DNA from 3 places in the Paenibacillus sp. BK720 genome. Region 3 is predicted to be linked to each of the others. Evidence: riboswitches for the same ligand, from Rfam matches in the RefSeq annotation. Region 3 holds a riboswitch; each other region holds the start of a gene.

Region 1 (7,863 bases), 270 kb from region 3:
CGACAACGGCGCAAGCCGACCGGATCCTCATTCTGGAGAACGGCCGGGTTATCGAAGAAGGCACTCACGCCGAGCTTCTCGCAAGGCGCGGGTATTATTACGGAGTATTTATGCTGCAGAACGAAGGCATCGAGAGAGAGGTGACGGCTCATGGCAAGGAATAAATTCGACATCGACGAGAATCTGGAGTCGCCCTTTAATATCAAGCACTTCAAGCGTGCTCTCGTCTACATCAAGCGCCAGAAGAAACCGATGATTATCGCTTTCGTGCTGAGCGCCCTGTCGGCGGGTATCGCACTCTCCGCGCCTCTGATCATGCAGCACGTGGTTGACGTGACCATTCCCGCCAAGGATAAAGGCGGGCTTGTCTGGCTGTCGTTGTTAATGCTCGGGACCATTGTGGTCAGCGTTATTCTGGCAACGATCCGCTCCCGCATTATGACACGCGTCGGGCAGGATATTATCTTCGATATCCGCTCCGATCTGTTCAAGCACCTGCAGGAGCTGCCGTTCCAATATTACGACGACCGCCCGCAAGGCAAAATTCTGATCCGCGTTGTCAACTACGTCAACTCGGTATCCGATGTTTTATCCAACGGTATCATCAACTTGATTCTGGAGATTCTCAACCTGATCTTTATCGCGGCGTTCATGTTCGCGGTTGACGCCAGATTGTCTCTTCTTATTATAGGCGGTCTGCCGATCTTCATCGGCATCATGCTGCTGATCAAGACGAAGCAGCGCCGGGCATGGCAAGCGGTATCCAATAAGAGCTCCAATATGAACGCTTATCTTCAGGAGAGCATTAGCGGCATTCGCGTTACGCAAATCTTCACCCGGGAAAAACATAACGAGGGCACGTTCACCCGCTTATCGGAAAACTATCGCAGCGTGTGGATGAGAGCGATGTACTTCAACTTCCTTGTGCCGTTCTCAGTCGATAACCTGACGACGCTCGTAACGACGTCCATTTATTTCGTGGGTCTCTTGGCGCTAAGCCCGGCCGAAGTCACCTTTGGCGTTATTCTGGCGATGAGCAGCTACGCGGCGCGTTTCTGGCAGCCGATACTTAATATTTCCAACCTGTACAACAGCTTTATCAACGCCGTTGCTTATCTGGAACGGATCTTCGAGACGCTTGACGAACCGGTAACGGTCAGCGATGTGCCTAACGCGCGCGAGCTGCCGGCTATCAAAGGCCGGGTCACCTTCGACGATGTGACCTTCGCTTACGACCCGGGCGTCAACGTGCTTCAGAACCTGAAGTTTGATGTGAAGGCCGGCGAGAGCATCGCGCTTGTAGGCCCTACAGGCGCCGGTAAAACAACCGTCGTTAACCTGATCTCTCGTTTCTACAATGTTACCGAGGGCCGGATTCTAATCGACGGTCACGACATTGCGGAAGTGACGCTGAAGTCGCTGCGCAGCCAGATGGGCATTATGCTTCAGGACAGCTTTATCTTCTCCGGCACGATTATGGACAATATCCGCTACGGCAAGCTGGACGCGACGGAAGAAGAGATTATTGCCGCAGCCAAGACCGTATGCGCCGACGATTTCATCCGCGAGTTCGAGCATGGCTATATGACCGAGGTAAACGAACGAGGCTCGAAGCTATCCCAAGGCCAACGCCAGCTGATCTCGTTCGCCCGCACGCTGCTCGCGAATCCGCGCATCCTGATTCTCGACGAAGCTACTTCGTCGATTGATGCCCAGACCGAGCGCCTGCTGCAGAAGGGTCTGAACGAATTGCTGAAGGGACGGACCTCGTTTATTATCGCGCACCGTCTGTCCACGGTGAAGAACTGCGACCGGATTATGTACGTAGCCGACAAAGGCATCGCCGAAGCCGGCTCGCATGGCGAGCTGATGGCCCAGCGCGGCCGTTACTACAAGCTGTACACGGCTCAGAAGATGGAAGCCATGTAACCAAACGCAAGCAAGGCCCCCGATCGATGGATCGGGGGCCTTTTCTATTAAGCTTATCGCGAAAGCTTGACGACAAGCTTTTTCGCCGATTCGGTTTCGACCGTAATTTTGTAACGTTCCTTGATTGCCTTATATTCAATGCTGCCGTTCTCCGGGGAGGTTACGGTTTTCTCCCATACGGTCTCGTTATCATGGCTGACCTTGAGGATAAACGTCCCCTCCTCCGAAGACGCCTCATACGGGATATTTACCGGACCCGCATCCGCAACGGAGAAATCGTCCACCGTGTAAGTGCCCTTCAGCGAGCCGATCTTCAAGCTCAGCTTGCCGTTGATCTCGGTTTTTACGGTTGAGACGGCAAAGCTGGTTTGATCGGCATATTTGGACACGACATTAATGACAACAACCGTGACAATGAACAAGGCTAAAAAGATCAGAAATCTGAATCTGAGTTTGGACTTACCGATTCTCAAAAACATAACCCCCCGGAATTATTGTCCATCGGACAATAATTCGCCAGGGGGCTTTCAATCCCTCTTCTTGCCGTTATTTTGCCGATACCGTCCCATCCTTGTTGACCTTCACGTTGAATGAAATCTTACTCAGCTTCGAATACGTCGTTTCGTTATAAGCCTGATCCCGCAGAATCGGTCTTGTATTTTCGATTTTTACCGGCGTAATTTTACTGCTCACCTTGTCCCCGTCGAACGTCAGAGTAGCAATCATGGAGTCGTACGCTTTGTTTGAACGCTGCGTTGGGGTAAAGACAAAGTTGCCGAGGGAATAGTAGATCGGCTTGCCCTTGTACGTTTCAATCCCCTGCAGGCAATGACTATGGCTGCCGATTACGGCATCTACCCCCGCGTCGATAAAGGCTTTCGCATACGTTCTCGCATAATCCTCTGGGTAATCCTGGTATTCATTATTCCAGTGAATATAGATAACCGTTATGTCCGAATATTTAACCGCGTTCTTAACGTAACGCATCATCGTGTCAAAATCGTAACCCGAGGCGATCCCCGCCTTGTTATCCCCTGCGTACCAGCTTGGACCCGAGAGCACCCGGCTTATGCCAACGATCGCTACCTTCTTCCCGTTGACCTTCTTGGAGTAGGCGGTAAACGCCTCGTCGATATTGCTTCCAGCCCCGGTGTGGCCAAGCTTGTATTCGTCCAGGTAGTCCAGCGTATCGCTCAGAGCTTCCACCCCGTAGTCGAGCGTATGGTTATTCGCAACGGAAACTCCGTCTATTCCGGAGTTAACGATCGCTTGCAGCGTTTTGGGCGCGGAACGGAAGGTGTACGTTTTGATCGCCTTTTGCCCGCGCGTCGAGATCGGAGTCTCCAGATTGGCGAAGCTGATGTCGGAGCCGGATAACAGGCTGCGTACCTTCTCAAACGGATAATTCACGCCATACTTATCCATGTTCGCCGCAACCTTCCCGTCCAGTAGAATATCCCCCGCAAAGCTGATCTCAATCGGCTTGTCCTCTTTGGCAGCAGGCTTTGCCGGAGCTGAAGCAGCAGAAGAGGCTATTGCCGTCACACGGCCCGCCGCCTCCAGATTAAAGCCCAGAAAAAGAAGCAAAGCCATTACGTATTTAAGCACCGTCATTCGCATCGTACCTCCATGGAATCTATGTATCTTCCAGCCAAGACTACTAATGTGTATGCCGTAAGGAAGAAATAGATTACTAGATGAGAAGGCTTTTCTTTCTTTCAATCTTTTGATACAGTAAGAAAAATAACGTTGTATGCGACTGGCGAAAACAGTGGAATGGACCACGAGGGAGCATACAGCTTGAACGTTCCGTTCGCCTGGGAAAAGTATCTGAGGATAGAGACTCGCGTTTTTTCGCGAGCCTTCCGCGGGTGCTTTTTTTCGTTCACGAACAAAAAGGCATGGAGGGATTGGAATGACGAAGCTTTTGAAAGCGAAGGAAGCGGCAGATCAGGTATACGAAGAAATCCGAACGAAGGTCAAGGAGTGGGAGCAGCTTGGGGTCCAGCCTCATATGGCAACCATTTTGGTTGAAGGAGACCCCGCATCGGCCTATTATGCCGGGGCTAAGCAAAGAATTGCCGAGAAGCTTGGCGTCGCTTTTACGCTGCACTCCTTCACGGCAGAGGTTGCGGAAGAAGAGATCCTTCAGCTTGTTAATCGGCTGAACCATGATCCATCCGTACATGGCATTATGCTGGAGCTCCCCCTGCCCCGGCATCTGTCGGCAAGCGCGATCGAGAAGGCGATCTCCCCGTTGAAAGACGTGGATGGGGTTACGCCCGACAATAAGCTTGCAACGGTAACGGGGCATACCGGTCTCTATCCGGCGACTCCGCAATCCTGCATTCGGCTTCTGAAACATCACGGTTATACGCTTGAAGGCAAGAATGTAACGCTCGTGGGACGCGGTCAGACCGTTGGACTCCCGCTGTTCCATATGCTTCAACGCGAGAACGCCACCGTCACCGTCTGCCATTCGCGTACACCGGACGTCGCTTCTCATCTGGGCCATGCCGAGATCGCCTTTGTTGCCGTTGGCCGTCCAAATGTCGTTACGCAAGATATGGTTCATCCCGATCTGGTTATTATCGATGCGGGAATTAATGAAACGCCGGAGGGTAAAATAGTCGGCGATGCAGCAGCCGGCGTCCAAGCAAGCGCAGCGGCGGTATCCCCTGTACCGGGCGGAGTCGGAACATTAACAACGGCTATCCTGTACGAGAATCTGATGAAGGCGATTGACCTTCAGCTTGGGGAGGTAAAGTAGATGACAACAACGATTACATGGGATGATTCCATCCGTTCTTTTCTGCGACAAGCCGGCAGCTCCAATCCTACCCCGGGCGGAGGAAGCGTAGCCGCACTAATTGCCGCGCTTGGAGCTTCAATGACTTCCATGGTCGGAAACCTGACTCAAGGCGAGAAATTCGCCGATATTCAATCCACCATTAGTGAAGTCATAGAGAAGATGCGCCGTTTAACGGCAGAATGCGAAGAGCTGCTGCAGGCGGATATCGCTTCTTTTAATGGATACATGGATGCGCTAAAGCTCCCTAAGAGCTCCGACGAAGAGAAACGGATACGTACAAATGCGCTTCACGAAGCTGCCATTCAGGCGATTGATGTTCCTCTTCGTCTCATGCAGGTGTGCCGGGAAGGTCTTGTGTTCACCCATCGCATTGCGGAGTCTTCTAACAAAAACGTCATCTCTGATCTGGGGATCGGCGCGATCCTGTTCGAAGCCGCCGCGCAATCCGCATTACTGACAATCGAGATCAATCTAGCCTCCTTAAAGGACGCGGAACGGAAACAGCATTATTCGGACACGCTGACGTCGCTAATGAGCGAGATCCAGGATCTTAAAAACAAGTCCCTGCAAGTAACCCGCAACCGCATCCTAAATTAATTTGCAGTACGTTGGATTCTCTCCAATACAATCTGGCTAAAATAGAGGCTCCGGGTGCCACGAATCGTTCTACTTCGCTGTGCACAAAGAACAACAGTGTAGCCAACAATAGCGAGGTTAAAAGCGGATCCCCTTTCAGCGACACCTTGTTAGGCTCCGCAAATTGCGAATAACGAATGTAAGTTGTCCCGGATGCCGATTGCCGGCTGGGATCGGGTTTATCTGCGGGCCGTCATCGAAGGGGAGGCGTTGCGCTTTTATGACTCCCCCGGACGGCGAGGAATGGACGTAGGCCGGTCCTGTATTAGATGCCAGCAAATGCTCGGACGAACATTCCAAATTCGGCCACTTCAACGGTGCCTTCGTTGGCGTCTGCTGCCAGGATTCCTGCCGAAAACGGAAATACGCGGATTTTGATTATTTCGAGTAAAGAAAACCGGATACGGAGTAGAGAGTTTAGAGATAAAGAAGAAGACGCGCAGGAGGTCCTGGCGTCTTCTTCTATTTTTTAATTAGACGGCTTGCCCTTTTTCCCGCTAGACTTTAAGACTACGTCGTAATCGTAAGGCACGCTGCTCACGCTGCCTTCGGGCGCGGCATACGTCGTCATCATAATGATACGGTCGTATTTGGAGCTATGAAGCATATCGGCAAGCTCGACGCGGCTCGACTCCGACATGTTGATCAGATCCGGCACCCGGATGACTTTCACCTGGTTGCCTCGTTCTTTATCCTTCTGCTTGTCGTAGTTCTTCATGAGGCCGATAAACTCTACCTGATAATTCACGTATTGGCCGATCGTCTGCTCCAAGCTCTTGAAGCCGGAGGTGTCGGACATCGGATCGATCACCGCTCCGTTCAAACGAAGATTGGATAAGTACCAGCCCGCTTCATTAAAGCCCCAGTCCGTCAGGTACCGGAACCCAAGCAGCACCTTCTTCCCGGCATAAGCGGACAAATCAAAGGTCTCCGTCTTCCAGCCTTCCGAGCTGCCCGTGAAGCCGGGCAGATTCGCTGCCGTCTTCGGATAACCTCCTTCGACCAGATCGCTGCGCGTATCCTCGTTCGAGAGCGACGTCCAGCTCTTTCCTCCATCCTCGGATACTTGCACAACGCCGAAATCCCATTGCTCTTCGATATTATAGCTCGTATCAAAGCTGAGTTCAGGCTTGGACTGGCCTGTCAAATCCAGCTCCTTGATCAGGAAGTTGTCTGCCTGATCGCCTTGATTGCTCCAAAGGACCGTTCCTTTGTCTGGATCCTGAACAGGCGTCCAGTTCGTGCGCAGGAAGTCAAGTCCCTGGAAGTACAGGTGATCAATTTTCGAATCGGGCTTGAGGACCTTAAAGTCTGTTCCCCATGCAGGCGTAATATTATCCGTCTTAACCGAGGTTGCAAAATCGGGAGCCAGATCAATGGAATTAAACTTGTAGGTGGAAGAGTCCCCTTTATAACCGCTGTCTAGCACAACGGCCGTCATGTAGTCGGCATATAAGTCTGCGAACGACTTATTAATCCCCGCCTCGGCCAGCGCGGCTTCAACACCGCTAATGCCGGCGTTAGGGTTATGGAACAGGGTTCGAATAAAGGACTCCCCGTAATGATCGTAGAGATACAGCTGGAACAGATAAGCGTTACCGTAATCTGCAAGAATCTGGAGATCGGTCTGGTCGCCCCATAAGGTAAGGGAGTTGCGGAGATTGGACAAAAACTCGCTCACATGGTCCGTGGAATGACCGTAGCCCACCATGTATTGGGCAAAGTCGGACAAGCCTTCATTAATGAAGCTTTCTTCCGCCGGATCGGTATCCCGGTGCAGCAAATGCTGAAACTCATGAGCGAACACGCCTTCATACAGATAAGGCTTAGCCGCGGTAGGCCCTGTCCTGTTCAGCCAATCCAGGCTGTCAATCGTCATTACGTTGCGATCGGCAAAATCGCTGATCGTAGGAGAAAAGTAACCCGCGATATAGCTCGGATAATTCGGATCATAGTAGCTTTGATCCTTGATATTATCGATTAGAATAACAACGCGGCCGCTGTCATCCTTGTACAAGCCGTTATACCCGTCTTCCCCTTTGCGTTCAGCCGGCGGTGCAAAGTATTCGATTTCTTTCGGATAAATACGCGTTTCGAATTCGTTCAGCAAGTATTGTACCTGCTCGTCCGTAATTTGAACGGAGCCGTTTCGCGGATCGCCATCCGGGAATCGGAGGTTGTTCGCTACCCACACCTCGCCGCTTTTCCCGACGGCCCGAAGAGTAAAGTTCGTTAAATAATATTGACCGTTCACATCGTTGTTCGTCAGCCATGGTTTGACGGTACCCACATCCGCTTCCGTCAAGCCGGCCGCCTCTGACGACAAGCCCGCATCCTCCGAAGCCGCACTTCCCGTCAAATCCAGCCGTCCCTCGGCTTCGACGCTTTCCAGCGTGTCTGCCCTAAGCTTGGCGCCTACGTCCAGCACGCTGGGATTTGCGTTGTAGCTTGTCTGCTTCGTTGGCGCCGCCGTTGCCGCTGACGGC
Region 2 (7,863 bases), on a different contig from region 3:
CGCCGACGTGCTGGCAAGCCGCGGGTTCGATTATAATTACCATGCAGAGCTTGGACAGGTGCCGTTCCCGACCAAAATGTACAGCAACGAAGTGTATCCTGCAGGCAACTATGAAGCTCTCCTGATTACGCTTGGCGAAGGCAAAGGCCAAAACTGGTGGTGCGTGCTGTTTCCGCCGCTGTGCTTCATTGACGCCGCAACAGGCGAAGCCGTTGCAGCCGATCCGGACGCCGACGCTGCAAAGGCGGAGACGGTAAAAGCCGCTTCCGCTGATCATAAAGAAAACGAAAAGGTTGAAAAAGCCTCTGACGGCAAGGAAGGCAAATCCGAAGCCTCCGTTCAAAAGCCGCAAGACGAGAACAAGCAAGGCGAAGCGCCGCAAGCAAAGTTTTTCCTGCTGGAAATCATTGAGCAATTCATCAATTGGCTGAAAAGCCTGTTCTAATGCAAGTTCCGCGCGGCGGTTCTTCAAAGGCGCATAGTCGCCCGGTGAAGGGCCGCCGCTCTGCAATTCGGAAGGTATATGCTATAATGGGGGCAGTTAGATGATGAATGATTACTTTGTATAGCAGGGATTGAAGGATAGAGATGATAACAACGAAGGTTTGGCGGGTTGCGGAGGCGGCTTCCGCCGATGCGCTGGCCGGCCAACTGGAGGAAGCGGCTGCGCTGCTGCGGGACGGAGAGCTGATTGCTTTTCCGACCGAAACGGTATACGGACTAGGCGCCGATGCCCGCAACACAAAGGCGGTCGAAGGCATATTCAAGGCAAAAGGCAGGCCGTCGGATAATCCTCTTATCGTGCATATCGCGGATGAGAATCAGCTGGAGGAGCTTGTGCTGCCTTATCCGGAGCTTGCCCGCCGTCTGATGAGCGAGCTGTGGCCGGGTCCGCTAACGATTGTGCTCCCGGTACGCCCCGAGGCTGTTTCTCCGCTTGTTACGGCGGGGCTGGCCACCGTCGGCATCCGAATGCCGGATCATCCGGCCGCGCTTGCCCTCATTCGGCAATCCGGCTGTCCGGTGGCAGCTCCCAGCGCGAACCGCTCCGGCCGGCCCAGCCCCACGCTTGCAGCGCATGTGCTGGAGGATCTGGACGGGAAAATCAGCGGAATCGTAGACGGGGGCGCAACGGGCGTCGGACTGGAATCAACCGTTGTGGAGCTGCCCGATTCGAATACAATCCGTATTCTCCGTCCCGGGGGGATTACGGCCGAGCGGCTGCGGGCCGCAGCGCCGGAAGCGGTAATCGATGCGCCTTCGGCGGACAAAGCGGATGTATCCGAAGCCCCGCGCTCGCCCGGCATGAAATACACGCATTACGCGCCTGCGGGCGATCTTCGGATCGTACTGGGCGAGCCTTCGAATGCGGTAAGATATATTCAGGAACAGCTAGGCCGTTCAAAAACAACGTCTCTAAAGACAGGTGTTCTGACTTTCGACGAAAGAGCAAACGCTTATGATGCCGACCTGATTCTCAGTTACGGCAGCGAGCTGCATCCGGAGCAGGCGGCGCATAATCTGTATGCCGCGCTTCGCCGGTTTGACTCGGAAGGCGTGCAGCGCATATGGGCGGAAGGCTGCTCGGAAGAAGGAATCGGTCTTGCTCTTATGAACCGTCTGGCGAAGGCGGCCGGACATCAAATCGTCCGCGTATAGAATAGTATGTTTGTCCCCTTGTCCGCATATCTTGGTTAGGAATGGATGTGGACATGGGGGCGATAGCGTGACTGATGCAACTTTGCATGCCGGACAATTCGCGACACTGCTCATTATGGCGGTTGCGCTTGGCATGGATGCTTTTTCGTTAGGAATCGGAATCGGGCTGAAGGGGATTCGCCTGCGGGATGTGCTCCGGTTAAGCAGCATCATCGCATTATTCCATGTGCTAATGCCGCTTGGCGGCATCTATGCCGGACATTTCGTCAGCGGACTGCTTGGCCATGTGGCGACGGTGGCTGCGGGCGTGCTGCTGCTTTTGCTTGGCGGACACATGATTTACAGCTCGCTCAAAGGGGAATCGGTCCAAACGATGGACTACCGTTCCTCGGTCGGAACGTTCTTGTTTGCGTTCAGCGTCAGCATCGACTCCTTCTCCGTTGGCGTAACTTTGGGCATGTTCGAGGCCGATATTTTGCTGACGGTTTTATTGTTTGGTTTTTTCGGCGGCTTGATGTCCGTGCTGGGGCTGCTGCTTGGACGCCGGGTCAGCGAGAATCTGGGCGGCTACGGGGAGGCGCTTGGCGGGGCGATCCTGCTCGTTTTCGGTCTTTTATTTATATTCTAGAAATCAACAATGAAATCAGCTATACCAGAAAGGGGAATGCAGCATGACGCGCATCTTGTTTGTTTGTACCGGCAATACCTGCCGTTCGCCGATGGCGGAAGCCATGCTGAGGGCGATGGCGGAGCAAAAGGGGATTTCGGTCGAGGTCCGCTCCGCCGGCGTATCTACCATTGACGGTCTGCCGATCTCGTCGCATGCGGCTACGACGCTGCGGGGCAAATCGGTCGAGCACCGCGGCTCGTCGCGCGCGTTAAGCGGCGAAGCCGTTGCTTGGGCGGATCTCATTCTAACGATGACAGCCGGACATAAACGCGGCTTGCTTAACTATTTCCCTGAAGCGGTGGATAAAGCGTATACGCTCAAGGAATACGTCAACCAGGACACGTCCGTTCAGGCAGACATCGAAGAACTCGAACGCCTGTATACGGAGATGCATATGAAGCAGGCGCTGGGTCAGCAGCTGTCGGCCGCGGAGCGTTCCCGTCTGCTGGAGCTGGAGCGCAGGATCCCCAGCTTCGATATCGCCGATCCGTTCGGCGGGACGCTCGGCATGTACGAGAGCTGCGCCAAAGAAATCGAAGAGAGCCTGAAGGCCCTCCTTCAAATGCTTCAAAAGGGATGAAATTCCATGCCGGAATAAGGCTCGATTTATGCGTATATTTGATTGATTTTCATGGTTGAATAAGCTATCATGAAGGTAACAAAGACGGTTTCCGATGTAACTGGCGACGGAAGTGGGTAACCACGGTGGAGCATCGGAACATACGGCCGGTCGCCTGGGCAAAGAGCAGCATGCTAGTCATAGCATGTCATGCTCTTTTTTCGTCTTTTTGAGGATTTTAGGTATAATAAGTCCGTATGATTCGACAACTAGCAGGAGGGTTTTGCGTTGAAAATTGCAATTGGTGCAGATCATGCGGGTTACCGTCTGAAAGATGAAATTGTTCCGTTTCTTTTATCGCTTGGTCATGAAATTGAAGACTTGGGCTGCGACTGCAGCCAGTCGGTGGATTATCCCGATTACGCGCTGCCTGTGGCGGACAGAGTGGCCAGCGGCCAAGCTGACCGCGGCATTCTGATTTGCGGCACGGGTATCGGCATGTCAATCGCGGCGAACAAAGTTCCCGGTATCCGCTGCGCGCTGGTGCATGACATGTTTTCGGCACAAGCAACCCGCGAGCATAACGATACGAACGTGCTTGCGATGGGCGAGCGTATTATCGGCCCTGGTCTTGCGCAGGAAATTGTCCGCATCTGGATGGAGACGCCGTTCTCGGGTGGCGAGCGACATGTAGGGCGTGTCCGGAAAGTGAAGGAAATCGAGCAGCAGTTTACGGTTCATCCTTAGGTCCATGCTTTCGAGGCGAGAATTATCATTAACCGCTTAATTAACAGGCTATCGGTGTAATTAATCCTGAAGCGCTAGATGTGATCATTCTTATCTTTGAGGAGGTATCTCGGCATGAACAATCAAAAGGAAACCATTACTATTGCGGCCGATGTGGAGACGATTGTGCGGGAGCTTGTCGCGGCAGGGGGACTTAGAGCCGGACAGCTGCTTGTCATCGGCACCAGCACAAGCGAGGTGCTTGGCCACCGGATCGGCACTTCGGGAACGGTCGAGACGGCCGCGCAGATTTATGCGGGCATTGAAGCGGTCCGTAAGGATGTAGGCTTTTATCCGGTTTACCAGTGCTGCGAGCATTTGAACCGGGCGCTTGTCCTCCCTCGCGAGGCGGCGGACAAGTATGGGCTGGATGAGGTTGCGGCCGTTCCCGTTCCGAAAGCGGGAGGATCCATGGCCGCTTATGCTTTCCGGCATTTGCCGAATGCCTGCTTGGTTGAAACGATTCAGGCGCATGCGGGAATCGATATCGGCGATACCTTTATCGGCATGCACCTGCGCCGGGTTGCCGTTCCGGTCAGACCGTCCATCCGGTCGATTGGCGCAGCCCATGTCACGATGGCTTTTTCGCGGCCTAAGCTGATCGGCGGAGCGCGAGCGGTATACACCTTGGAAGACAGCGGCCTGGCGTCAGAGCAGACGTCAGGAACTTGCGAATAATTATATTTAGGAGGCTTTTCACAATGGAAAACTTACGTAACCAAGATCCTGAAGTATTGAAGGCAATGGGCCTTGAGCTGCAGCGCCAACGCGACAACATCGAGCTGATCGCATCCGAGAACATCGTAAGCGAAGCGGTTCTGGAAGCTATGGGTTCGGTCCTGACGAATAAATATGCAGAAGGCTACCCCGGCAAACGCTTCTACGGCGGCTGCGAGCATGTGGACATTGTGGAAGACATCGCACGCGAGCGCGCGAAAGAAATCTTTGGCGCCGAGCACGCGAACGTTCAGCCTCACTCCGGCGCTCAAGCGAACATGGCGGTATACCTTGCCGTTCTCAAACCAGGCGACACGGTTCTTGGCATGAACCTGGCTCACGGCGGTCATTTGACGCACGGCAGCCCGGTTAACGCATCCGGTCTTTTGTACAACTTCGTTGCTTACGGCGTAGAAGAAGATACATTTACGATCAACTATGAAGAAGTTCGCAAAGCGGCCTTCAAACACCGTCCTCGTCTGATCGTTGCCGGCGCGAGCGCATACCCGCGTACAATCGATTTCGAGAAGCTTGGCCAAATCGCTCAAGACGTAGGCGCGTTGTTCATGGTGGATATGGCTCATATCGCGGGTCTTGTTGCAGCCGGTCTGCATCCGAACCCGGTGCCTCATGCGCATTTCGTTACGACAACAACTCACAAAACGCTCCGCGGTCCTCGCGGCGGCATGATTCTTTGCCGTCAGCCTTGGGCAGCGGCAATCGATAAAGCGGTATTCCCTGGTTCGCAAGGCGGCCCTCTGATGCACATTATCGCAGCAAAAGCCGTTGCATTCGGCGAAGCCCTTCAACCATCGTTCAAGGAATACGCGCAAAAAGTGGTAAGCAACGCGAAAGTATTGTCCGAGACGCTGATCGCGGAAGGCATCAACATCGTTTCCGGCGGCACGGACAACCACTTGATGCTGATTGACACTCGGAGCCTGAACATTACGGGCCGCGACGCCGAGCATGTACTCGACTCCATCGGAATTACGGCGAATAAAAACGCGATTCCATTCGATCCAACAAGCCCGTTTGTAACAAGCGGTATCCGTCTCGGTACGCCGGCTGCTACTTCCCGCGGCATGGACGAGAAGGCCATGAAAACAATTGGCGAGATTATCGCTATGACGCTGAAGAGTCCGAAGGACGAAGCGGTCCTGGCTAAAGCCAAAGGCATGGTTCGCGACCTGACTGCTCAATTCCCGCTTTACCCGAACATGAAGTACTAAAAGCTATCTTTGCAGCATAAGAGGCTGTTCCCAAGGTCCAATTGACCGCTTGGGAACGGCCTCTTTCTTTTTTTGCTGAAATCATATGGGTTATTCGCGTTGGAGATATAGTAATTTCGCTATGCAAGTATAGAAGCAAAGGAATTGTTCGTTGTTTCACAGGTCTCTATGATTTGAATGAGGAGCATTTTCCGCGCGCGGTGGCCGCTTAGCCTTGATGTTATGAATAAGTTAAACCGATTGCAGCATGCTATATAAGCGGGTTCCACGAAACTACAGATCTCGTCAAATTTCGACAGATATAGAAATGTAATTTCTGGGGCGTGACAAATGATAATAAATTATGTATATTTGTTAATGGTATATTAATTAACATTACTTTTGTACTAATTTGGCCTGAACATTTGTAAAACAGGGTGGCTGAACATATGTTCATTGATAATTATTCAATGATTCGTATTAATTCTCGCAATGTTTAATTTATGTAATGTCAAATTATTACAATAGAAAGCAAGAGGAGAACATCCAGGGGAGGAAGTAAAATGTCGAAGAAGAAGTATGGCTTTACCATGATTTCCGTACTGCTTGCACTGGCTCTTGTAGCCGTCGGCTGTACACCTAAGCAAGAGTCCGGAAGCAGCGAAGGCTCTGTATTCCGCATGAACCTTGCCACTGAACCGCCGTCCCTTGACCCGGCTCAGGTACAGGACCAAGTGTCTGCAACTGTAGTAAACGGTTTGTTTGAAGGACTGACTCGTAAGAACGAGAAGGGCGAAGTTGAACCAGCTGTCGCTAAAGAGTGGAAAATCTCCGACGACGGCAAAACTTACACGTTCACCATTCGCGACGATGCGAAATGGAGCAACGGGGATCCGGTAACTGCGGGTGACTTCGAATACGCTTGGAAGCGTGCTCTTGATCCTAACCTGAAACCGGCAGCATCCGCTTATGCTTACCAGCTGTACTACATCAAGAATGCGGAAGCTTACAACACGGCAGCTGACGGCGTAACAGCCGACGATGTTGGCGTTAAAGCCGTTGACGACCACACGCTGCAAGTTGAGCTGAACTCGCCAACTCCTTATTTCCTTGGTCTGATGTCCTTCACGGTCTTCTACCCGGTTCACAAATCGGCTAAAGAGAACGAGCAATGGGCTACAGACGTTTCGACTCTGGTTTCCAACGGTCCGTTCAAAATGAGCGATTGGAAAAAGAACAACTCCATTACGATCGCTAAGAACGACAACTACTACGCGAAAGACGACATCAAGCTCTCCAAGGTTGTCTTCTCTGAAGTTAACGACTCGAATACAGAGCTGAGCATGTATCAAACAGGCGAACTGGATTATGCGGGCATGCCTACTGGCTTGATCCCTAACGAACAATTCCCGACGCTGAAGCAAAACAATCCGGATGAGTTCAAAATCCAAGGCAGCGCATCGATCTATTACTACCTGTTCAATACAACGCAAAAGCCATACGATAACGAAAAAATCCGTCAAGCGCTCTCGATGGCGATCAGCCGTCAAGATATCGTTGACAACGTAACAAAAGGCGAGCAAAAGCCTGCTTACGGTATCGTTCCTCCAGGTATCAAAGGCGAAAAAGAAGACTTCCGTACGGAGCATCCGGACAACTACTTCAAAGAAGACGTTGAGGAAGCGAAAAAACTGCTTGCCGAAGGTCTGAAAGAAGAAGGCCTGACTGCAATGCCAACGGTTAAAGTAACTTACAACACGAACGAGCTGCATCAAGCGGTTGCGGAAGCAATTGCCGAAATGTGGAGCAAAAACCTCGGCATCAAAACCGAAGTTAGCAAGCAAGAGTGGGGCGTCTTCCTCGACAACCGTAACCACCTGAACTACGATGTGGCACGCGGCGGCTGGGGCGCTGACTACGATGATCCAATGACGTTCATCGACCTGTTCTCGTCGAAATCCGGTAACAACAACACTGGCTTTGCTAACAAAGAGTACGACGATCTGATCAAAGAAGCTTACAGCACGGACGACCAAGCTAAACGCATGGAAGCAATGTCCAAAGCTGAGTCGCTTGTAATCGGTACTCGCGCGATTATGCCGATCTACTACTACAGCACCGTTTATATGATCAAGCCTGGTTTCAAAGGCATCTTTATCGACTACAAAGGCGACATTGATTACAACCGCGGTTACTACGAAGCGAAGTAATTAAGGCTCGGCACGGATTGAGGGATATATGCGGCCAATGATAGCTGCATA
Region 3 (7,863 bases):
GCAGCATGGCCGCCGCGATATCGCCGCGCATACGCTGTCCTAGCGACAGCTGGCGCACCGGGGTGTTGATGAATTCCTGCAGCTTCAGCACGTCGGTTAATACGGCGAGATTGTCGTCGTAGGCTTTTTGATCAATCTGGTAAATCCGGCGCAGCAGCTCAAACGATTCCCCGAGGCGCAAATCCCAATAGAGCTGCGTACGCTGCCCGAATACGACGCCAAGCTTGCGGACGACGGCTTTTCGGTCGGCTTGCGGGGAGATGCCGCATACCTTGATGGAGCCCGAGGTCGGATGGAGGATGCCGGTCAGCATTTTGATGGTGGTGCTTTTGCCGGCGCCGTTTGGTCCGATATAGCCGACAATCTCGCCAGGCGCGATGGAGAAGCTGATGCCGTTTACGCCGTTGAATTTCGTTTTCTTCGGGAAAAGAAGACTTTTGATCGAGCCGCGCAGCCCGCTTTCTTTTTTCACGATGATGTATTCTTTCACGAGATCCTTAACCTCGATAACGGTTTCCATTCCAGTTCGATCCCCCTATGGCTTAAGAGCCTGCGCTCTCGTAATTTTTCATGCCGAATTTGAAGATGCCGCCCGCAATCAGGAAGCAGATCACGCCCACGAGCGGTGTCCACAGCGCAAAGCTTAGCGGAAGGTCGAGGCCGCCGCTGTCCGCATTCAGAAATTCGGCGGCAGGATAGAAGCTGATGAACCCGATTGGGATGATGAAGGTGAATAACGCCTGCAGGAAATACGGGTACATGCTAAGCGGATACATGGTTGCGCGCTCCAGCATCGTCAGGGCGAAGCCAACCATGGAGCCGTTGCGCTTGGTCCAGAAGGCGATAGTTCCGAGGCTCGTGAACAGCGCGGCACGGATCAGAATACCGCCGATCAGCACGAGAATCAGCTTGCCGATGTTCGCGAGCGTCCAGTCAAAGCCGGCAATTTCGGCCCCATAGAGGAAGATGATTACGCCCGGTATGCAATCGATTAACCCGATAAAATTCACGTAGCTCGCAACCAGCTGGAAGAAAACGTTCATCGGTCGGAGCAGAAGACGGTCGAAGCCGCCGTTAATGACCATATGGTCGATACTCCACGTATTGATGAAGAAGACGACAAAGATGCCGTGGCTGATCAGGCCTAGTCCATAGAGGAAGGTAAGCTGCGGGAAATCCCAGCCGTTAAGCGCCTGGAAGCGGTCGACGATAATCTTGAGCATCCAGATGCCGGAGAAGTATTGAATCGGAATCATGAGGAGCCAGCTGAACAGGAACAGCGGATACTCGAGCTGCCGCTGCACGGCGAGGCGCGCCCAGCAGGAAGCGACGGAAACATAATGCTTGATCGTAGATACCATAAGGACGTTCTCAGCCTCCCTGGATTAACGTTTTTTTCTTCGTGCGCGCCCAGCCGGCTGCCAGGATGAGACACAGAATCGCAACCCACGCCGCCTGCACAGCCATGGAGGTTAAAGCTTCGGACGTGCTTGTGTTGCCGATATAAATGCCGAGCGGAGTCTGGTACGTGTACTGGAAAGGCAGAAATTTCGAGACAGTCTGCACCGATTCCGGAAAAAACCAGAGCGGCACGATGCTGCCGGACAATACGCGGACGATCGCGTCCTTGACGTTCCCCATATTGCCGAGCTCCATCACCCAGAAGGCGATCAGTCCGATAAGCGCGCTGAGCAGCCATAGAATGGCGTAGCTTAACAGGCAGCTTGGAAGGAAGAGCAGGAAGCTACGGAAGGAGGCTGGCCACGGAATACCAAAGAAGACGGAGGCAAATACAACAAGCGGAAGGGCCCTGTTTAACAAGGAACTGAGCATTTCACCGATATCTTCGGCCAAATAGCAGGCAAAAAGAGGGATGGGACGGTAAAAGTCGGTGACAATCTGGCCTTCCCGTATTTTGTAATAGATGGTATTCTGTACATCGCATACGAAAATGGTAGAGATAATGATCGAGAGAATGGTATAGGTCGTAATATCCTGCAGGCTGAGCGATTCTACCGATCCGGAGCCGCCTTTGTAAGCCGTCTGCCATAAGAATACGGAGGCCAGCATCAGAATAAGATTGGTGGCAACGGAAGTGAATACTTCGAACCGGTAAGTCAAGTTAATGAGAAGCTTCATTTTCGTTATATACCAGTAAGCCTGAAGCATATTAGCCCCCTTGAAAGTGACTTCATATGTAAAATATGACAATTGCAATGCTCTTATATTAATCGATTTCATTCAAGTAGGCTATGGATATTTTTAATATAGTTATTTATAAGGTTCGGCCCAAGATTGCGGGGGAGGTGCAACAGGAATGGTTATGATTCTAATCATCCTGATCGTGGCTATTTACTTAACGCTGCTGAACTTTAAGCGGCTTAAAAAGCTGGCCAAAGGGTTGAGATGGCTCTTGTATGCGTTATTGCTTTTCCTCCTATGCGACGGCATTTATTCCTCTGTGAGGCATTTTAGCCCGGATAACGCCGTACATCATCTTATTCCCGGTCTCTGCATGGCTTTGCTGATCGAAGGAGCGCGATATGTCTTTAGAAAAAGGCGTGACCATGAAAAGAACTGGTCCGTGGATGACTATCCGATCGAATACCTTCGCCAGAAGGGAGCGGGCATCCCTTGGGAGGCAAGCATTAAAGACTGGCAGGAGATGAAAGGAGCAGGCGAAGACCGTGAGGAAGCTTACCTGGATCTGGTCAAGAGGTTTAACGCCTTTAAAAACGAGGAAAATCAGCTGCCTGAACCGTTAAGTTTAAAAAGGAGGTAAGGAATAATGCTGAACATAAAAATAACCGACAGTGATTTTATAGGAGGCAGCCCCGAGTATCTGGATACCGTCTCCCGTTATGCCGCAAGGGGAGTGTTATTCAACAGCCGGGGACAGGTTGCGATGATGCATATGGCCGAGCTTGGTCTCTATAAGCTGCCCGGCGGAGGAATGGAGGAAGGGGAGTCGCCGGAGGAGGCCTTTGTCCGGGAAATAAAGGAGGAGACCGGCTGCGATGCGGAAGTGATCCGGAGGCTTGGTTATGTAGAGGAGCATAAGAATCGGAACGGCTTTCTGCAGCATTCGCATTGTTATCTTGCGAAAGCGCGGCATGTTACGGGTACAACGTCACTCACCGCAGCCGAAGAACAGCTCGGAATGTCCGTTCAGTGGCTGTCCGCCGCACAAGCGCTGGATATTATGGGAAATGCAGTAGCGGGCGGCAGAGATAATCACGCCAAGCTTTTTATGCTTATGCGCGACCGGGCTATCCTGAAAGAGGCCGTGGAATTCATGGAGAAAGAGGGCTTTTTATAGGCCTTTTTTCCAATATATACTTTATTGTAATTGCCTATGAAGATTATTGTTTTTATATATTATTCAAATAGGCTTCTTGGTTATATGATGGATTAAATATATAAAAGGGGAGAGGGATTAAAGATGAACAAGTCCATCTATGACTTTCAGGTAAATGAGATAAATGGGGAGCCTATTCATCTGTCTGCTTTTTATGGCAGGGTTCTTCTAATCGTGAACACAGCAAGCCAGTGCGGCTATTCCAAGCAGTTCGAAGGCCTGCAGCAGTTGTACGAAAAATATTGGATGCACGGCTTCGAGATATTGGGCTTCCCGTGCAATCAATTTAACGGCAAAGAACCCGGCAGCCATGCGGAGGTAGAAGAGCATTGCCGGCGCAAGGCCGGGGTAACCTTCTCGCTGTTCGAAAAGGTGGAGCTTCGCGGAGAGACTGTTCATCCGCTCTTTCAATATTTGACGGAGCAGGCGCCTTTCCGGGGCTTTGACCCGAACAATTCCGATGAGCTGTGGATGAAGGATTTTCTCCTGCAGAATCATCCGGACCTGTATGAAGGCGACGGCGTAAAGTGGAACTTCTGCAAGTTCCTCGTGAACCGGGAAGGAAAAGTAATCGCCCGATTCGAGCCAACGACGCAGCCAACCGATTTGGAACTGGCCATCGAGGAGGCATTGTCCTCGGAGCAATCATGAAGCCGTAATTCCAAGAATAATCATTGGCCGATGCTTCTCAAGAAGCTTCGGCTTCTATTTTTTTAGCGATCAAACCTCGCCTTAAATTGTTCTTTGTCTCCGTTAAAAACGTTAATATCGACGTACGCATCAATGCCGGCGGTATGGCCCCGGTTGTTGTATTGCCAAAATAACCAACGGCGGTCATCCCGTAAGCGTGGATGCTTGACGATATCCCTGATCCAGATCTCGTAATCCTCGAAGCTGCCTGCTATATAGGTGTTATAGGTATCGTAGGTTGCATACAGGATGGGCCGTTGTTTATAATGCTCCTCGAGTCGGTTAGCGAGGGTCGTCAATTCCTGCTGAATGCTCGCGACATCCTTATCTAGAGCAATCTCGATATCGATAACAGGCGGGAGGTTAGCGGACTCATTAGGAACCTCTTCGATAAAATGTGCCGCCTGCTCAGCGCCGGTGCTTTGCGTCGTGAAGAAGTGATAAGCGCCGATCCTCATCCCTTGGCTTCTGGCCTGCTCCCAATTAGACTTGAAATTCTCATCCGTCATATCCTTGCCTTCCGTAGCCTTGATATAGACGAACTGCCATTTGCCGCTGCCGGCAACCTTGCCCCAATCCATCTCGCCTTGATAGTGGGACACATCGATCCCTTGTACCTTGTATTTAGAGGCGAACAGGCTGTTATGCCAGATAATGCCTTTGTACTCCAATACTCCGGCAATCATGAGGAGCAGCAGTAAGCATGCGGTGATTTTCTGCCATCTTTTTAGCTTCATAGTCACCTATCCTTTATTCCTGTCTCCATGTCTGGTTCAGCGCTTTCCAGATACATAGACGATAGCTTGTCCCTATTTGTTCCAGCAAAAATTTAACTTGCTCCGCTTATGTGCCCGGTTTATGATAAAAGTAAATATCTGGTATGTGCGACTGGCGTAAACGTGGAGAACCACGAGGGAGCACGTATGTCATCCGCCGTACGCCTGGGCAGAGTATCGGTTCTCGTTAGGAGACCGATGCTCTTTTTTATTATTAGGATGAGGGGATGAGAGGATGCAGCGAAGAAGGAATGTAGCCATTCTGATCTACGACAATGTTGAAGTGCTGGATTTTACGGGACCGTTTGAAGTGTTTATTGCGGGCAGCAATCGCGGGCAGGATTTCCATGTGTTCACCGTGGCGGAGAATAATGGCCCCGTTACGGCTCTAGGCAATTTGAGCGTCAATCCCGCCTATACCATCCAGGATTGTCCCAAGCCGGATATCGTGCTTATCCCGGGCGGCTGGGGCTCCCGTCAGGAAATGCATAACAAGGTGCTGACCGATTGGATCAGGAAATGCGCCGACGAATCTGAGCTGCTGCTGTCCGTCTGCACGGGCGCGCTGCTCCTCGCGAAGGCTGGCGTGCTGGAAGGGCTGAAGCTGACGACGAATCGCCTTGCAACGGAAGAGCTAAGACAGGTTGCTCCAGCATCCGCTGAAATCTCCGAGACCGCCAGGTATGTAGATAACGGGAAGATTATTATGTCCGCGGGTATTTCGGCCGGCATAGACATGTCCCTCTACGTCATCAGCCGGCTTCATGGCGAGGAGAGAGCGCTGCATACCGCAAAATTGATGGAATACGATTGGGTGCAAAAAGAGCATTCCTGATCAAATATTTGTGCCGTTTTCCTGATAGGATAACCGTAACGATGAGCGAGGAGCTGGATCAATCTTACGAATGGAACATTATACCCGAATCCAATATGCGATTACGTTTATAGAAGAACAACTGCAGGAAGCGCTTAGCCTGGAGACGATAGCGGCCCGGGCGGGATTTTCGCTGTACCATTTTCAAAGGCTATTCCATGCCGTCACGGGCTTTACGGTGCAGGAGTACATTCGGAAGAGAAGAATGAGCAGGGCTGCCGAAGAGCTGAGGGTTACCCGCCATACGGTGCTGGATATCTCGGTGTCTTACCAATACGGTTCGCAGGAGGCATTTACCCGTGCTTTTGCCGGTTATTTCGGCATGGCGCCGGCGCAGTACAGGAAGAAGCAGCCGCTGCTGGCCTTGCAGCTCCCCATTGACCTCGTCGCATTAACGGCAAATATCCGAGGAGGATTAACGATGTACAAACCGGACATTATCGAACGGCCTGCGACCCGCATTATTGGCTATAACTATCCAACCAATCTGAACAACGAGCGGTATTTCGAAGAGATCCCGGGCTTCTATGCGCATTTCGGCAGTCAGGAATACTTTGCGCGTATTCCCAATAAAGCGCGGCCGGCTTTTGCTTACGGTATCCCCCATAGCTATGGCGAGGATGGAGCCTTTTCGTTCCTTATTGGCGAGGAAGTCACCTCGTTTGCGGAGGTGGAGGACGGGTTCGCCTGTCTGGAGCTTCCCGGCGGCAAGTATGCGGCTTTCCGCAACGGAACGATGCCCGAAGTTGGGCAAAACGCATGGAAATACATCTATGGAACCTGGCTGCCTAACAGTAATTATGAGCGGGGAGAGGGACCGGACTTTGAAGTCACGGATGTCTTAGCCTCCACGCCGGAAAAAATCAGCATGACCATCTATATCCCGATTCGTTAAGCCGCTTCTGGGCGGCTGCCCGAAGGCGGTAAGAAACCTATAAGAGCATGCCGGAGCATCCGGCATGTTTTCTTTTGGTTATAAGCGGATAACTAAAAAATTCCACAATTATATTGACAGTCGATATATCGGGACTTAATATATAAGCATAAGATATATCGACAGACGATATAGACTGTGTGGACGGGAAGGATGAAATGTTGTGAAAGAAATGCTGCCGCTTACCGAGGCTTTTTATTATATCCTGATTGTTCTCTATACGGAGCCGTCGCACGGATACGGAATTATGCAGGATACCGAGAGGAAGAGCGGAGGGCGCGTAAAGCTTGGTGCCGGTACCTTGTACACGGCACTTAATACCCTGCTGAATAAAGGACTGATTGATCATTATCCCGTTCCGGAAGGGACGGACGCGCGCCGCAAAATGTATGCCATTACGGAGACCGGCAGGCAGGTAGTGGAAGCCGAGATCGCAAGGCTGGAAGAGCTTCTAAACGTTGGGCGGCAAGCCCTGATCATGAAGAAAGGGTGAGGCGGATGAGCGACAAGCTGATTAAGCGGAATCGGCTGACGATGAGCTGGAACTATGAGAAGGAAGAGCAGTGGCTTAACGATATGTCCCGTGACGGACAACATTTCAAGAAAGCGAGTATGCTGAGCAGCTTCTTCACCAAAGATGAATCGGTCCGGTATACGTACAGGCTGGATTACCAGACGGGCCAAAGGCTTGGAAGCGGCAAATTTCAGGAGTATATTGATTTATATCGGGACGCCGGCTGGGAATACGTCAGCTCGTACGGCTCGCTCTGGCATTATTTTCGCAGGGAGTGGCAGCCAGGGGAAGAACCGCGGCTTTATACGGACCGGGACTCGCTGATTCATCTGTATAAAAGAATGCAAAGGGTTATGGCCATTATGATGCTTGTTAATTTGGTTATCATGCTTGCCAATATGGTTAATCTGCGGAATTTCCTCAGCGGCGACAGGTTCTGGACGATAGGTTTGCCGGTGATGGTCCTTTATTTATTCCTGTTTGGCGTGCTGGGGTATGGCTGCTGGAGGATGCAGAAGAAAGTAAACGCACTTAAACTTTAACTTAGATAACGGAAGGAGCAAATCCGGATGAGAACAAATCGGTTAGGCGGTTCGGAATTATACGTTGGGGAGATTGGACTTGGCTGCATGTCGCTTGGAACGGATGAGGAGAAGGCTGTCGCTTTGGTTCATGAAGCTTTGGAGCGGGGAGTTACGCTGCTGGATACCGCGGATT

Evidence for each region. Region 3 has a riboswitch for ZMP and ZTP ahead of FHT67_RS14210 (DJ-1/PfpI family protein). Riboswitches for the same ligand answer to the same signal wherever they lie in the genome.
Region 1: linked by a shared signal. The riboswitch ahead of FHT67_RS15300 (bifunctional 5,10-methylenetetrahydrofolate dehydrogenase/5,10-methenyltetrahydrofolate cyclohydrolase) and the one ahead of FHT67_RS14210 (DJ-1/PfpI family protein) in region 3 are both predicted to bind ZMP and ZTP.
Region 2: linked by a shared signal. The riboswitch ahead of rpiB (ribose 5-phosphate isomerase B) and the one ahead of FHT67_RS14210 (DJ-1/PfpI family protein) in region 3 are both predicted to bind ZMP and ZTP.

What each region holds. Positions count from the first base shown of each region.
Region 1 covers NZ_JAASRQ010000003.1:740,356-748,218, reverse strand. Annotated here, with positions in the region: gene FHT67_RS15320 (ABC transporter ATP-binding protein) at 1-164, shown strand, start outside; gene FHT67_RS15315 (ABC transporter ATP-binding protein) at 151-1,929, shown strand; gene FHT67_RS15310 (hypothetical protein) at 1,983-2,402, opposite strand; gene FHT67_RS15305 (CapA family protein) at 2,476-3,543, opposite strand; ZMP/ZTP riboswitch at 3,675-3,759, shown strand; gene FHT67_RS15300 (bifunctional 5,10-methylenetetrahydrofolate dehydrogenase/5,10-methenyltetrahydrofolate cyclohydrolase) at 3,845-4,699, shown strand; gene FHT67_RS15295 (cyclodeaminase/cyclohydrolase family protein) at 4,700-5,338, shown strand; partial or broken gene FHT67_RS30015 (beta-xylosidase family glycoside hydrolase) at 5,694-5,768, shown strand; gene FHT67_RS30525 (choice-of-anchor J domain-containing protein) at 5,847-7,863, opposite strand, start outside.
Region 2 covers NZ_JAASRQ010000006.1:136,365-144,227, reverse strand. Annotated here, with positions in the region: gene spoIIR (stage II sporulation protein R) at 1-445, shown strand, start outside; gene FHT67_RS22380 (L-threonylcarbamoyladenylate synthase) at 589-1,659, shown strand; gene FHT67_RS22375 (manganese efflux pump) at 1,775-2,287, shown strand; gene FHT67_RS22370 (low molecular weight protein arginine phosphatase) at 2,331-2,909, shown strand; ZMP/ZTP riboswitch at 2,996-3,076, shown strand; gene rpiB (ribose 5-phosphate isomerase B) at 3,177-3,635, shown strand; gene FHT67_RS22360 (TIGR01440 family protein) at 3,750-4,352, shown strand; gene FHT67_RS22355 (serine hydroxymethyltransferase) at 4,376-5,623, shown strand; gene FHT67_RS22350 (peptide ABC transporter substrate-binding protein) at 6,166-7,812, shown strand.
Region 3 covers NZ_JAASRQ010000003.1:468,631-476,493, forward strand. Annotated here, with positions in the region: gene FHT67_RS14175 (ABC transporter ATP-binding protein) at 1-520, opposite strand, end outside; gene FHT67_RS14180 (ABC transporter permease) at 543-1,361, opposite strand; gene FHT67_RS14185 (ABC transporter permease) at 1,372-2,211, opposite strand; gene FHT67_RS14190 (hypothetical protein) at 2,318-2,782, shown strand; gene FHT67_RS14195 (NUDIX hydrolase) at 2,789-3,319, shown strand; gene FHT67_RS14200 (glutathione peroxidase) at 3,443-4,009, shown strand; gene FHT67_RS14205 (glycoside hydrolase family 25 protein) at 4,072-4,785, opposite strand; ZMP/ZTP riboswitch at 4,923-5,002, shown strand; gene FHT67_RS14210 (DJ-1/PfpI family protein) at 5,060-5,659, shown strand; gene FHT67_RS14215 (AraC family transcriptional regulator) at 5,730-6,593, shown strand; gene FHT67_RS14220 (PadR family transcriptional regulator) at 6,805-7,125, shown strand; gene FHT67_RS14225 (DUF2812 domain-containing protein) at 7,131-7,688, shown strand; gene FHT67_RS14230 (aldo/keto reductase) at 7,716-7,863, shown strand, end outside.